One region of the Gorillibacterium terrae genome, then DNA from elsewhere that is predicted to be linked to it. Evidence: riboswitches for the same ligand, from Rfam matches in the RefSeq annotation. Region 1 holds a riboswitch; the other holds the start of a gene.

Region 1 (7,466 bases):
CATGAGACGCTCGGTCTCATCCTTGATCGCATCAAACAGCTCGGGATGGTCCTGGAAAATAGCATACTTCGCCCTGTAATACCTATCGATAATGATGTTCCCTGCCGCTACAACCAATACGGCAACGGCAATACCGATAAGAAGAGGCTTTTTGAAACTCATCCAATTCACCTGCCACCCCTAAGTCTAGCCGACCGCGCTTCCTTCGATTTAGCCTTCAGTTGTCTTAACGGCAAGCACTTCGTATCCCAGGTTTTCAACCGTTTGCTTCAACTGCTCGGCCGATACCCGGGAGTCGTCGAAGTCGACCTTTGCTTTACTGGCATTGAAGAGAACCGTAGCCTGTTCCACTCCGTCGACTTTGCTGAGAGCACCTTCCACTTTCTTAATACAGCTGGGACAGGTTAAGGTTTCGAGCTGCATGACCGCTCTTTTCATGTTTCGTTCCTCCTTTAGTCGGTCCAGTAAACATCCTTCGACTCCTTGGCCAGGCGCTGGTAGTCCTCGAAGGAAACGAACTGGCCGGTCTCGGGATCAACGGGGTCGGAGACCTCATACTTGTAGACCTTGCCGGGCAGCTTCGAGGCCTTGTAGCCCCAGGCCGAAGCGCGGTACAGCTCGTTGCCGAGGCTCCCCGAATCGGTGCCGAAATAGCCCTTTTTCTTCACATAGCCGAGGAGGTTGTCCAGATCGAAGGAGTCTCGGTCGGCGTAATAGGCAAAGTCGGCATGGAACGGACGGATGGTGTCCGTGCTGATGGCATGCTCCTTGATATACTGCGAGGTTCGTTCATAGATGGCTTGGGCCAGAGCATAGTCGCTCTTCATTTCCGCTTCCCGGTCGAAGCTGCGGCGCAGGATGCCAAGCCGGAGGCCGAGATAGGCCGGAAACACATCCGACGGCCCTTCCGTATACTCGGGGATAACGCTGACGAACCGGTTCAGCGGGTTCCCGGGCTTGTACTGCTCCAGCAAGCGATAGCAATCCTGGCGGAACTCGAATAGGTCGGGGGAATAAAAGTCCTGGATGCCGTTCTTCGTCTTCTTGATCTGGATGCCGAGCCCGGGGTCCCGCTCGTCGTAAAACACCCCGACCCAATCCCCTTCGTCGACTCCGTGCAGCAATTCCCTCCGCCGTTCCTGGAACACCGAGCCTTCCGCGATCCGTAGGTTATAGGTCTTCTCCAGGTACGCCGCAAACTCCGTTTTTACCGATTCTTCCGCCTTGTCGCCGGCCTGATGGGCGCCGATCGGAACACAGCCCGAGAGCAGGCTGAAGGCCATGAGCAAAAACAAGGCTCCTCGTCTCGTTCGGTTCATGGATTCCTCCCCTTATGCTGCCGTTGTCTCCGGCCCAGGCTTACTGCCATTCCTCTGCCGGAGAATCTTTCGGTATTATAGCAAACCGACTCTCCCATTTGAAATTTCTTCCGCCCCCGATATCCGGGAGAAGGGCCGGGCCATGGAGGAATTATTCCATTGTCGCGGAGAAACGTTCACAGAACGTTCACTTATGAAAGCGGGGAGGACCTCGTTACAATGGACAAAGTCTCTTGAAAAAAAGGAGGATTTCGATCATGTCGAACCCGATGCATGCCGAGACCCGCTTGCCGAGAAACGGCAAAGAGGGGATTCTGTTTGGTTTGATTGTCTCTATTCTGTCCGTCAATACCATTGCGCCCGTCATCACCGGGCTGGAGCTCGGCTTCAGCAAAGCAGTCTATTGGAATACGCTAAAAATCATCCCGTTCATGTGGATCATCGTCCTTCTGTCCGTGCGTTTCCTGGCCGGACCGATCGTGGGCAGGGTTCTGCCGAGGTTCCTCAAGCCGACCGATGGGTTTGCCGTCCGGGTGCTGATGACCATCGTGCTGAACGTCACCGTGTTGTCCCTGTGGATGTCGATCATCGGCACCTGGGTGGGCATGCGGGAGATCAGCCTGCATCCGTTTCAGAATTTCCTGCATATCTGGCCGCGGAATTTTGGTGTCGCCTTCTGGATCGAGATGCTGTTTGCCCAGCCGATTGCCCGTTGGGGGATGAAGATGCTGCACGCCCGGCAGGACCGGCAAGCGCTTCGGGCGGTTCGCTCCGATTCGTAACTCTGGAGCGGGTCCGAAGCGTTTTTTTGCAGCCCGATCACTTAGTCCGATGACCGAATGGAATCCATATCATTGACATATTCTCGCATCAGGCTTACGATGGGACACATCGAAACATCTCACCCGACAACCGAATACGAAAAAAGCAGGCTATGAATGCTATGGGTTCACTATAGCAGGAGCGGCTTCTGGAGAGACCGCGGGCATCCGCGGCGCCGAAGGGTTCACAATCTCAGGCAAAAGGACAGAAGAGTGCGGATTCAAGCAGGGTTGGCGGAGCCATGTTCGCCCTTCCTTTCGATCCGTTATTCTGACGCACCCGGAGATTGGAGTCCATCCAATCTCTTTTTTTGTTGAGTGTGCGGGACGGGTTTCGAACAAAAAGGGGGCTTGCGCTTTGGCACAGCAAGAATTAAAACGGGAATTGGAAAACAGACACGTTCAACTCATTGCCATCGGCGGTACGATCGGCACAGGATTGTTTCTGGGCTCGGGCCGGGCGATCCAGCAGGCGGGGCCGTCGATCGTCCTCGCCTACCTGATCGTGGGCATTGCGGTGTTCTTCGTCATGCGGGCGCTGGGAGAACTCCTGCTGTCCAAGGCAGGGTACCAGTCGTTCACCGACATTGCCGAGGACTACCTGGGGCCGCGGGCGGCCTTCGTCACCGGCTGGACCTACTGGTTCTGCTGGATCATGACGGCGATGGCCGACGTGATCGCGGTTGGAGTATATGTGCGGTATTGGTTCGCGATTCCGCAGTGGGTACCGGCCATCGTCTGCCTGGTCATCTTGCTTGCGCTTAATCTGCTCACGGTCAAGAACTTCGGCGAGCTGGAATTCTGGTTCGCCCTCATCAAGGTTGTGACGATTCTCGCCTTGATTGCGATTGGGGCGGTTCTGCTCGTGATCGGCTTCCATACCGATGCGGGGAAGGTGACGCTCACGAACATCTGGGGGCACGGCGGACTCTTCCCGAACGGAGTCACCGGCTTCCTGCTCTCCTTCCAGATGGTGGTGTTCGCCTTCGTCGGCGTAGAGCTGGTCGGCGTATCGGCGGCGGAGACGGCCAACCCCGAGAAGAACATCCCGTCGGCGATCAACAAGATCCCGCTGCGCATCCTGTTCTTCTACGTGGGGGCGATCCTCGCCCTCCTGTGCATCAATCCCTGGACCGAGCTCAGCCCGGCGGAGAGCCCGTTCGTCAAGACGTTCACCCTGGTCGGCATTCCGATTGCCGCCGGGATCATCAACTTCGTCGTGCTCACCTCCGCCGCCTCCGCCTGCAACAGCGGCATGTTCTCGACGAGTCGGATCCTCTATAACCTGAGCCGCAACGACCAGGCTCCGGTCGCCTTCGGCAAGCTCAACCGCAATCACGTACCCCGCAATGCGCTGGCCGTCTCCACGCTGGTGCTGTCCGGAGGAGCGCTGCTCAGCAAGCTGATTCCGGGGCAGGCCTTCGGCATCGTGACCACGATCAGCGCGATCTGCTTCATCTGGGTTTGGGGGATCGTATTGGTCTGCCATATTCGTTATAAGCGGACGAACCCGCAGCTTCAAGCGAAATCGACGTTCAAGGCTCCCCTCACGCCCTTCGTCAATTACGCGGTGTTGGCGCTGTTCGCCGGGATTCTGGCGATTATGCTGTTCGCCTCCGAGACGCGCCCGGCCCTGCTGCTCACCCCGCTCTGGTTTGTGCTGCTGTACGCCCTGTACGCGGTTCGGCGACGGAAGGTGCGGCTGCCGCTGAGCGAGGGAGCGGTTCAGGAAGGATAGGGATCAGGAATTCCCTGTGCCATAGAGGGAATGGAAGGGTTTTCCTTCCCGAAAGTCGAATAGGATTGAGGACTTTCAGGAGGGGAAGGGGTTGCTTGCGATGACGGGCCAACCTGTAGTTCTGGTGTTGGGCATGGTTCATTTTCAGCAGATGGAGGATATCCGAGAGCCGCACCGGCAGGCGGAAATCCGGGAGCTGATCGATCGGCTTGCCGAGTTTCAGCCGACCAAGATCTGCGTGGAGCAGGTGGCGGAGCGCCAGCGGGAGCTGGATGCGGAGTACCGGCAGTACCGGGAGGAAGAAGGCGAGCTGCCGGCGAACGAAATTCAGCAGATCGGCTTCCGGCTGGCACACCGCTTGGGCCATGAACGGGTGTACGCGACCGACTGGATGGATCTCGATCCGGAGGACATCGAGCGGTTAAAGAAGGGCTTCGAAGAAGCGGAGCGCAAGCAGCCTGAGCTGGTGCGGGAATCGCAGGAGTGGATCGAGCAGCGGCTCCAGAGTCACTTCAAGCCGGGAACCGTGCTGGAGATGATCCGCCAGAATAACGACGAAGCGTTCAACCGGCGGGATCACCAATACTACATTCGGTACCGGGCCCGAATGGGCGAATATCCCGATTACGTGGGCCCCTTCTGGCTGCGCTGGTGGTACCGGCGGAACCTGACCATATACGCCAATGTCGCCCGCCTCGCCGAAGCGGACGACCGGCTGCTGGTCTTATACGGCAGCGGCCACAATTACCTGCTGAAGCAGTTCATCCGGGAGAGCGAGCTATTCGAGCTGGAGCCGGTTGACGCCTACTTGAAGTAAACGTTATATAGCAAAAGGAACCGGAGAACGCCCCCGCTCCATCGGCGGAGATGCGTTCCGGTTCCTTTTTAAATTTACGTCCGCTCTACGAATTCCTGGACATCCTCGGCAATCAGCGCGAGTGCTTCACGCCAGAAGTCCCGAGAGTGGACGTCCATGTCCAGCAGCAGGGCCGCCTCGCGGATCGTCGCCGTGCCGGTAGCGGCCAGGAAGCCGCGGTACCGTTCGGCAAATCCGCTCTCCCGCTTCTTATACTGCGCGTACAGCCCTTTGGAGAAGAGCAGTCCAAACGAATAGGGGAAATTCAGATATTCGTTGCCGGCCATGTAATACCCGGCTTTGCTGATCCATTGGTACGGCGAGAGGGAGTCCAGGTCCACGCTGGTCCCGTAGGCCTCGGTCATCGCTTCGAGCAAGAGGCGATTCAATTCCTCCACGGAGAAGGGGCCGGACCTCCGGCGTTCGTACAGCCGGCTTTCAAACCGATACCGGGCGTAGAAATCGACCAGATAATAGGCCGTATCGGACAGCGTCCGCTCCAGCAGGGCAATCGCGTCCTCGGCTCCGGCGCGCCCAAGCAGTTCCCGGTGAATCAAGCTCTCGCAGAAGATCGACGCCGTCTCCGCAATGGGGATCGGATAGTCGGTGTTCAGCATTGTCTGCCCGGCCAGGCAGCGGCTGTGATAAGCATGGCCGATCTCATGCGCCAGCACGCTGATGTCGACCGGACGCCCAGTGAAGCTGGCGAGGATCCGGCTTTCGCCGAGCGGGAAGAGGTCGACGCACATCCCGAAGTTCCCCTTGCCGCTGCGCGGTTCGGCATCGATCCAGCGCCGTTCGAACACCATGCGGGCGAAGCCGCCCAGCTCGCCGCTGAACCGATCGAACCCGGACGCGATGAGGTCGGCCGCTTCCGAATAGGGAATCCCGCCGTCCTGCTCAACGCCCAGCGGCGCAAACACGTCAGGGAAGGGCAGCGGGCCGGAATGGCCAAGCAGCTCGGCCTTGCGGGTGTAATAGCGCCGGAGCAGAGGCAGGCTTTCCTCGACGGCCGCCAGCATCGCTTCCAGCGTTTCCCGGTCCATCCGGGAAGCGGCCAGCACTTTCTCGAGCGGCGAAGTATACCCTCTCAGCTCAGAGAGGGCCAACGCTTCGCCGGATAAGGCGCTGAGGCAGGCCGCGCACGTCTCTGCCACGCTCGTGCAGGCCTCCTGCTCCGCCCGGGCAGCAGCCAGGCGGACGGCCGCATCCGCGTCATAGGCCAGATTCCGCAGCTCCGCCAAGGACAGACGCTGTGTCTTGCCGTCCACATCGAGCTCCACCCGCAGCGTGGCGGAGGTTTTTCGGTACAACCGTTCCCAGGCCTTGGAACCGGTCTGCCTCATCCGGGCAATGGCGGCCTCCGCTTCTTCGCCGAGCCGATGGCGCGTCTGCTCCAGCAGCTCCCGCAGATAGAAGCGATGCTTCGCCAAGTATTCCGAGGAATTCAGCAACGATTCCACGCTTCCGAGGGTGGACACCCATTCGCGAAAGCCGGCGAGTCCCTCCTCGGCCAGCGCTGCGGTTGCTTCCAGCTCGTCCATCGTATTCGCCGCTTCTTCATCGCCGTCTGCGCTGTATCTTAATTCCGCATAGCCGAACAGGCAGAGATACACCTTCTTAAAGGCATTTAATCGTTCCAAGAAAGCTTCCATGACCCCGGCGGGGTCCGGCTCGCCGTGCGGCGGAGCGGACCATCCTCGTAATTCGGCGGCCAAGCTTCCGGCCAACTCCCGGTCCGCCCGGAATTTCTCCGATTGAAACCCGGGGTAGATGCTGTCCAATTCCCACGTCAATTCCATCTTAACCTCTCCTTGTTGCCATCAGGCTTTTTTTTGCAGAACAGTCAGGGTAATTAGCCACACTCACATGCTCACACCTCATCGGCTTAAGGTTAAGGGATGGTCCCAGGAATCGCGCGGGAACGGAAGGGAAGTCACGGGTTCATCGTCTGCCAGTCGCGCTTGGTCAGCAGGTAGCGGTGATAGGGTTCGTTGTCGATTTCTATAAGGACTCCACCCATTATCGCATGGGAGAGATCGAGCCTGTAAAGGGAGTTTCCTTACCAGCCAAACTTTCCAGGCCCTTCCCTTTCATCCATCCCGTCCTACGCAAAAAAGCCCCTATCCACCGGCAGCCGGAACCGTTAGACTGGAACGGAAACCGACTGCCGGGACAAGGGGGATAACCGATGGAGGATACCGAGAAGCAGCTGGAGCGTTGGGAAGCCGCGGTGAACAGGCTGCGGGCGGCCGGCAGTGTGTTCGCGGAGGAGGAAGCCCGCCTGCTGGTGTCGTCGACGCCGGATTCCGAGGAACTCGCCCGGCGCATCGAACGGAGAGCGGCCGGGATGCCGCTGGAATACATCCTCGGCTGGGCGGAATTCGGCGGCCTGCGGATCGAGGTCGATCCCGGCGTGTTCGTGCCCCGGCAGCGGTCCGTGTTCCTGGCGGACCTGGCGGCCGCATGGACGCGACCCGGGAGCGTCGTCCTTGACCTGTGCTGCGGCTCGGGGGCGTTGGGCGCCGTCCTGGCCACCCGATCCCGGCGGATAGAGCTGCACGCGGCGGATATCGACCCGGCCGCTGTGCGGTGCGCCCGCCGCAACCTCCGCTTCGCGCCGAGCACCGTGTACGAGGGGCATCTGTTCGACCCGCTGCCTTCCGAGCTTCGGGGCCGCATCGACGTGATCGTCGCCAATGCCCCCTACGTGCCGACCGCAGCCATCCCGC
Region 2 (7,466 bases), on a different contig from region 1:
GCGGGCGGGCTGCTCGCGTTCCTCCGCGTCCCTCGCGGGCGGCGGCTCCGCGGGCGAAGCGCTCCGAGCCTTCAAAACGCCTGAAAAGTTCAAACCGGCAGCGCCGGACAGCGTTTCGTCCGCTTCAAGATCCGCGAGCTCATCGAAGGTGAGCACGGCGTCGAGCAGGCCGGGATGGGCCATCGCTTCCTTTTTCTTGGCATAGCAAGGCCCGACGAAGACCACCCGGAGGGAGGGGTCCATCGCCTTCAGCAGCTTGGCATGGGCAACCATCGGCGAGTCGTACCCCGCGAGCAGCGGAAGCAGCTGCGGATAGTCGCGCTCGATCAGCTCGACCACGACCGGGCAGGCGGTCGTAATCAAACGGCGGTTGCGTTGAAATTGCTGCAAGTAAAGCTCGGAGACGACCTCGGCCGCCTCGGCCGTTTCCCGAATCTCGGAGAAGCCGAGCTCCCGGAGCCGGGCTCTCAGCATGCCGGGCTTGTGCTCGTAGGCGACATGCGACGGCGCGAGGCTTACGGCGACCCGCTCGCCCGAGCGGAGAAGCACGCTTGCCCGGGCGGCGTCGCCGGGGACGTGCATCGCCCGCTGCGGGCACTCGCGGATACACTGGCCGCAGGCAATGCAGGTGTCCATCACATCGGCCTGGTTGCCCTTAAACCGGATGGCCTTGACCGGACAGTTGCGGATGCAGCGGTAACAGTTTTTGCAATTGGCTTCCGAGGACCGGACCAGTCCGGAAGGAGAAGCGTGGGCGGCGGAGCGGTTGGGGTCGGGGGTCATGGGTTCAGCGCCCCCAGCACATAATCGGCAAAAAAGCCGTCCACGTCCGTCGAATCCAGTTCAAAGCAGGAATCCCCGTCTACCTTGACGGCGACCGCCTTCTGGCAGCGTCCGGCGCAGAAATTGGCTTGCAGCGTGACCCGGTCCTCCAGGCCGTGCTCGCGGATCAGCTGCTGAAATTCATGGATGATCGAGTAAGAGCCGCGCAGGTGGCATGAGCTTCCCACGCATACGGATAAGACCATTCGGCATACCTCCAGCCTCCCGGTTTCGGAGGTTTCGTTCGCTAGTCGTGACAAGTATAGCACCGGAGGCCGGAAGGGGATGTGGACTTAAAGTGAAAGTTTTCACTTACTTTTTCGAAAAAGAGAACCCTTTCACTATGAAAAACCTCACTGACCGATTCGAAATGAACCGGTTCGTGAGGGAATGGGAGCTATTCGTTTGCCGTCATGTTCGGCGGGACGGACTCTGTTCATCGGGATGCCCGAACAAGGCATTCCGCAGGCGGGAGCGAGGACGGTCAGTTACAAGCGGGGCCCAAGCCGCGGAGCGGACCTTATGCGGCGGGAAGGCGTTCCGCGCCGTGCGTCAGCGGTCGGAAGACGTTTCCGCAGGAGGCGTTTTGCGGCGGGAAGGCGTTATGCAGCCTCGCGTTATGCAGCCGGAAGGCGTTCCGCAGCAGGCGTTTTGCGGCGGGAAGGCGTTCTTCAGCCTCGCGTTATGCAGCCGGAAGGCGTTCCGCAGCAGGCGTTTTGCGGCGGGAAGGCGTTCTTCAGCCTCGCGTTATGCAGCCGGAAGGCGTTCCGCAGCCGTGCGTCAATCGGCTTGCGGAAAGACGAGCACCGCCGTCGTTCCCCGGCCCGGCCCGCTCTTCAACCGGACGGAGCCGCCGTAGGTATCGGCGATGCGCTTGACGATGGCGAGGCCGAGGCCGGTCCCTCCCCGCTCGCGGCTGCGCGACGGGTCCGAGCGGTAGAACCGCTCGAAGAGATGCGGCAGCTCGTCGGCGGGGATGCCGGGGCCGGTGTCCGTCACCGCCAGGATCGCATGGCCGGCTTCGCGGCAAGCGGAGACCTGAACGGAGCCGCCCTCCGGCGTGTACTCAAGCGCGTTGACCAGCACGTTCCGGACGGCTTGCTCCAGCTCGAACGCCGGTACCCGGACCGGCAGCGGCTCGTCGGCGCCGACGCAGGCGACCCGCAGGGCGGGGTACAGCAACGCTCCTTCGCGGACCAGACCGCGCACCAGCGCGGCCGCGTCCGTTGCTGGGCTCGCGCCGCCCGGATTGGCGGCGGCCCGAACGGCTCCGGCGGCTCCAGTGGCTTCGGCCGTTCCAGCGGCTCCAAAGGTTCCGGTGGCTCCGGTAGCTCCAGTCGTTCCGGCGGCTTCGGCCGCTTCTATAGCTCCGGCGGACCCGGCAGCTCCGGCGGCTCCAGCCACTCCGGCCACTTCGGAGCGGGAAGATCCCGCTCCGGCCGTCCATTCTGCCGCCGGGCTCCCTTCGTCCGACGCTGCCTTCATATCCACCGCAGCGCTTCCGGTACCTGCGGCAGCTGCCTCCACACCCGCTCCGGCCGCACCAGCGTCGCTTCCCCCGAGCGGCCGGCTGTCCGCTTCACCTCGGCCGCCCTCCGACCGCGCCCGTTCCTCCAGCTCGGCCAGCAGGAGGAGCTGGCGCGACAGCTTCTTCATCCGCTCGGTCTCGCCGACGATATAGCCGAGCGACTCGTCCAGCACCTCCGGCTTCTCCTTGCCCCAGCGGCGGAGGAGCTGCGCATGGCCTTCGATCGCGGCGAGCGGCGTCTTCAGCTCGTGGGAGGCGTCGGCCACGAACCGGCGCTCCCGCTCCATCGCCTCGTCGATGCGGTCGAGCAGCCGATTGAAGGTGACGGCCAGCTCGCGGATCTCGTCGCGGGCGGGCGGCAGCTCCAGCCGATCGGCGCCGGACAGCCGACCGCCGTCGATGCGGCGCACGCGGTCCGTCATCCGTTTCACCGGCGCAATCGTCCGCCGGGCGGCGAACAGCGCTCCGGCCGCCGCGGCCAGAATGCCGAGGACGGTGGCCACGCGCAGCAGCTTGCCGATCTGCGCGAGCGACGCATCGTCGCGGCCCGCAGGTTGAAGCAGTTGCAGGCGTACCTTGCCCGCCGACAGCAGGGTGATCGTCTTCTGGACGTAGGCAATCTCGACGCCGTCCAGCCGGATGCGGCCGGCCCCCCCGGCCGAGTCGGGCAGGCGGCCGAGCCGCTCCGCCCCGTCGCCGGTCTCCGCGAGCAGCCGCCCGGATTCGGTCGCGAGCCGGAGCGCTTGACCGGAGCCGAGCGCCGCCTCCAGGCTGGAGAGATCGGGCTTGATCGGCTGCTCCAGACTGCCGAAGCGAAGCAAATTCGGCAGGAAGCGGATATCCTGAATCCGCTGCTCCATCTCATTTAACTCCGCGCTCAGCACCTTCATTTGATTGGTCTGAGTCCAGCGGCTGTAGGTGACGTAGACGAACAGGTTCGAGGCGAGCAGCACGGCGGCCGTGACCGCGGTCAGCAGCAGAACGGTTTTGCGGGTGAAGGTCATGCGCCCTCCTCCTCCGGTTCCCGAAGGCTGTAGCCGACGCCTCGAACCGTATGGATCAGCTTCGGCCTGCCGCCGTCCTCCAGCTTGGCGCGCAGGTAGCGGATGTAGACGTCGACCACGTTCGTGCCGCCGTCAAACTCCGTTCCCCACACCTGATTCAACAACAGATCGCGGGTGAGCACGCGGTTCTGATTTCTCATCAGGCAATGCAGCAGATCGAACTCGCGCACCGACAGCTCGACCGTCCGTCCCGCTTGCTTGACCAGCCGGCTCTCGGCATGGAGCGTCAGTTCGCCCGCCCGCAAGAGCGTCTGCGCCGCTTGCCCGTTTCGCCGGCCGACCGCCCTGAGCCGAGCCAGCAGCTCCTCCATATCGAACGGCTTTGCCACATAATCGTCCGCGCCGCAATCGAGCCCGTTCACCTTGTCGAACACGCTGCTGCGGGCCGTCAGCATGACGATCGGCGTTCCTTTGACCTGCCGGATGCGGCGGCATACTTCCATCCCGCTCAGGCCGGGCAGCATCAGGTCGAGCAGAATGCAGGCATACTCGTTCGCGAGCGCCAGCTCCAGACCCGTTCGCCCGTCGAACGCCGTCTCGGTGCCGTAACCGGCATGGCCGAGCTCCAGCTCCAGGAGCCGGGAGAGCGGCTTTTCATCTTCAATGATCAGAATATGGTCCATCCGCGGTGCCCCTTTCCCCATCAGACTACCGCAGACGCATGAGAACGGCGTTAACGCCGGATTAGAATTCGCTGAGATGCCGCCGCTGTCCGCATGTCCGTCCGCCATGCCAAATAGCGCCCGCCCACCCCCCGGACAGTCCGGGACGGGCATGGGCCGGGCGCTTGATGGAATCGTTCCTGCGCTCTTCTTACGCCTGATCGGCGATGAGGGCTTCGTACTGCTCGGCGTTCAGCAGCTTGGACAAGGCGTCGTCCGGTTCGCCGTCGACTTCCAGCTCGACGATCCAGCCAGCTCCGTACGGGTCCGAATTGACCAGCTCGGGTTGGTCGATCAGCGCCTCGTTCAGCTTGACGACCGTTCCGCCGACCGGAGAATACAGATCGGATACGGTCTTGACCGATTCAATCGTGCCGAGGCTGTCTCCCTCCGACGTCTTCGCGCCCAGCTCGGGAAGCTCGACGAACACGATGTCTCCGAGACGGCTCTGGGCAAAATCGGTAATGCCGATCCGCACCGTGCGCGCTGCGCCTTTTGCCGCCCATTCATGCTCTTCGCTGTACAGCAAATCCGCTTTCACTTCGCTCATGGAAAGACCCTCGCTTTGATCATGCTCTTTTCGCCCCTCCGGGGAAAAGGCTGGGTAGGTAACCCGCGCCGCACATGCGGCATACGTATTAAAAGTACCGGATCGGTGCCGGGCCTGTCAATGGGGCAGTCCGGGGCAGCGGATTTAGTGGAAGTTATCTTGACACGGCCGGTTTTTTCGCTTATTAATGGAGTGAGGAGTTCACAAATGCGACAAACATCATACAGCACAGCGGATGAACGCAATGGGAGAGATTACCTAGACTTACGGTAACGCCGAAGGAGTAAGCCGCCAGGTGAATCTCTCAGGCAAAAGGACCATTGCCGGACGCGTCTCTGGAGAGCGCCCGCCCGCGCGGGACACCCAAGGGGAAACTTGCCGCAGAAGCGCACCGCTTCCGGGCCAAGGTAACTCTCAGGTACAAAGGACAGAGGAAAAGCACGGTTTCCCAAGGGGAAGCTGTCCGCTTTTCGCTTCTGTCCTTTTTTGGTTCCGGGCCGCTCCACCGGGAGGCCTGCGAAAAAGCGGCGAGGCGGAGAAGCCGGATATTCCCCATTCGACCAGTTCAGCGAGAGGTGAGAAGGAATGACCGTACTCAAGCAAACCCCGTTATACCCGCTCTACGCGGAGACGGAAGGCGCCCGCACGATCGACTTCGGCGGCTGGGAGCTGCCCGTGCAGTTCTCCGGCATTCAGGCGGAGCATGACGCCGTCCGGGAGCGAGCCGGCCTGTTCGACGTCTCCCACATGGGCGAGGTCGAGGTCCGCGGCGATGCGGCCGAGGCCTGGCTGCAAAAGCTTACCGTCAACGACGTGGCGAAGCTCGCCGACGGCTCCGCCCAGTACAGCCTGATGTGCTACGAGGACGGCGGCACGGTGGACGATCTGCTGGTCTACCGCATCGAGGCCGGGCGCTACCTGCTCGTGCTGAACGCGGCGAATTTGCAAAAAGACCTGGAATGGCTGAACCGGCATCTGGCGGACGGCGTGACGCTGACGGACCGAAGCGCCGAGACGGCGCTCCTGGCGCTGCAAGGACCGCTTGCCGCCCGGATCATCGCCAAGGTTGCAGCCGATCCGACGGAATTGTCCGCGCTGAGACCCTTCACCTTCCTCGCGGAAACGGAAGTCTGCGGCGTGAAGGCGCTCGTCTCGCGCACGGGCTACACCGGCGAGGACGGCTTCGAGCTGTACGCGGATGCCGCGGACGCCCCGGCGCTGTGGCGGGGGCTGCTCGAAGCCGGAAAACCGGAAGGCCTTATCCCCATCGGCCTCGGGGCGCGCGATACGCTGCGCTTCGAGGCGGGGCTCTCGCTGTACGGGCAGGAGCTATCCGCGGCTATCTCGCCGCTTGAGGCGGGGCTCGCCCGCTTCGTCAAGCTGGACAAGGGCGACTTCATCGGCCGCGAAGCGCTGGCGCGGCAGAAGGAAGCGGGCGTTCCGCGCCGGATGGTCGGCATCGAGATGGTCGACCGCGGCATTCCCCGGCCGCATTACCCGCTGTACGCGGGACCGGAGGAGTCGGCCGAACGGATCGGCGAAGTGACGACCGGCACCCGCTCTCCGAGCCTCAAGCGGGACTTGGGGCTGGCTCTGGTGAAGGCGGACTCCGCCGAGCCGGGAACGGAGCTCTGGATCGAGATCCGCGGCAAACGGTTGAAGGCCGTTGTGATCGGCCTTCCCTTCTACAAACGAACCCGAAAGGAGGCGGCGAAATGAAGCACCGCTATCTGCCCATGACCGAGCAGGACCAGGCGGCCATGCTGAACGAAATCGGCGTGGCCGCCGTGGAGGACCTGTTCGCCGATATCCCCGCCGACGTCCGGTTTCAGGGACGTCTCGCCGTATCCGAAGCGCTGGACGAATACGAGCTGCTGAGGCATATGCGGGAGCTGGCCGGCCGGAACGCCGACACGGACCGCTACGCCAGCTTTCTTGGAGCGGGCCTCTACGACCACCATGTGCCGGTGGTCATCAACCATATCATCTCCCGCTCCGAATTCTATACGGCGTACACGCCGTATCAGCCGGAGATCAGCCAGGGCGAGCTGCAGGCGATCTTCGAATTTCAGTCGTACATCTGCGAGCTGACCGGCATGGCCGCGGCCAACGCCAGCATGTACGATGGCGCGACGGCGCTCGCCGAAGCGGGCTCGCTTGCGGCGGCCCATACCCGCCGCCGCAAGCTGGTCGTCTCCCGCGCCGTCCACCCCGAGGCGCGGCAGATTCTGAAGACCACCGCCCACGGGCTGAACCTGGAGGTGGTCGAGATCGGCTTGGCCGGCGGCGTGACCGATCCGGCGGCGCTTGCTGCCGCCGTCGACGGCGACACCGCCGCGGTGCTGGTCCAGTCGCCGAACTTCCTCGGCGCCGTGGAGGACCTCTCCGCCATGGAGCCGGTCGTACACGGCGCAGGCGGGCTGTTCATCGTCAGCGCCAACCCGCTGGCGCTGGGGCTGCTCGAAGCGCCGGGCCGCCTCGGCGCGGACATCTGCGTCGGGGACGCCCAGCCGCTCGGCATCAACGCCTCCTTGGGCGGCCCGACCTGCGGCTTCTTCGCCGTCACGGATGCGCTGAAGCGGAAGATGCCCGGCCGGATCGTCGGCCAGACCGTCGACCGCGAGGGCCGTCGCGGCTTCGTGCTGACGCTGCAGACCCGCGAGCAGCACATCCGCCGCGAGAAGGCGACGTCCAACATCTGCTCCAACCAGGCGCTGCTGGCCCTGTGCGCCTCCGTCTACCTGTCCGTAATGGGCAAGGAAGGCTTGCGCGAGGCGGCAACGCTAAATCTGCAAAAAGCTCACTATGCCGCCCGAACGCTCGCGGCGGTCAAAGGGCTT

The links. Region 1 has a riboswitch for glycine ahead of ACSEXS_RS13240 (amino acid permease). Riboswitches for the same ligand answer to the same signal wherever they lie in the genome.
Region 2: linked by a shared signal. The riboswitch ahead of gcvT (glycine cleavage system aminomethyltransferase GcvT) and the one ahead of ACSEXS_RS13240 (amino acid permease) in region 1 are both predicted to bind glycine.

Annotation. Positions count from the first base shown of each region.
Region 1 is NZ_JBPPGI010000003.1:129,645-137,110, forward strand. Features, by position in the region: gene ACSEXS_RS13220 (hypothetical protein) at 1-162, opposite strand, end outside; gene ACSEXS_RS13225 (heavy-metal-associated domain-containing protein) at 211-438, opposite strand; gene ACSEXS_RS13230 (hypothetical protein) at 453-1,319, opposite strand; gene ACSEXS_RS13235 (DUF2798 domain-containing protein) at 1,589-2,101, shown strand; glycine riboswitch at 2,280-2,359, shown strand; gene ACSEXS_RS13240 (amino acid permease) at 2,499-3,878, shown strand; gene ACSEXS_RS13245 (DUF5694 domain-containing protein) at 3,979-4,695, shown strand; gene ACSEXS_RS13250 (M3 family oligoendopeptidase) at 4,770-6,536, opposite strand; gene ACSEXS_RS13255 (putative protein N(5)-glutamine methyltransferase) at 6,926-7,466, shown strand, end outside.
Region 2 is NZ_JBPPGI010000002.1:70,465-77,930, reverse strand. Features, by position in the region: gene ACSEXS_RS10550 ([Fe-Fe] hydrogenase large subunit C-terminal domain-containing protein) at 1-783, opposite strand, end outside; gene ACSEXS_RS10545 ((2Fe-2S) ferredoxin domain-containing protein) at 780-1,028, opposite strand; gene ACSEXS_RS10540 (sensor histidine kinase) at 1,603-3,354, opposite strand; gene ACSEXS_RS10535 (response regulator transcription factor) at 3,351-4,037, opposite strand; gene gcvH (glycine cleavage system protein GcvH) at 4,228-4,626, opposite strand; glycine riboswitch at 4,862-4,956, shown strand; glycine riboswitch at 4,960-5,059, shown strand; gene gcvT (glycine cleavage system aminomethyltransferase GcvT) at 5,212-6,345, shown strand; gene gcvPA (aminomethyl-transferring glycine dehydrogenase subunit GcvPA) at 6,342-7,466, shown strand, end outside.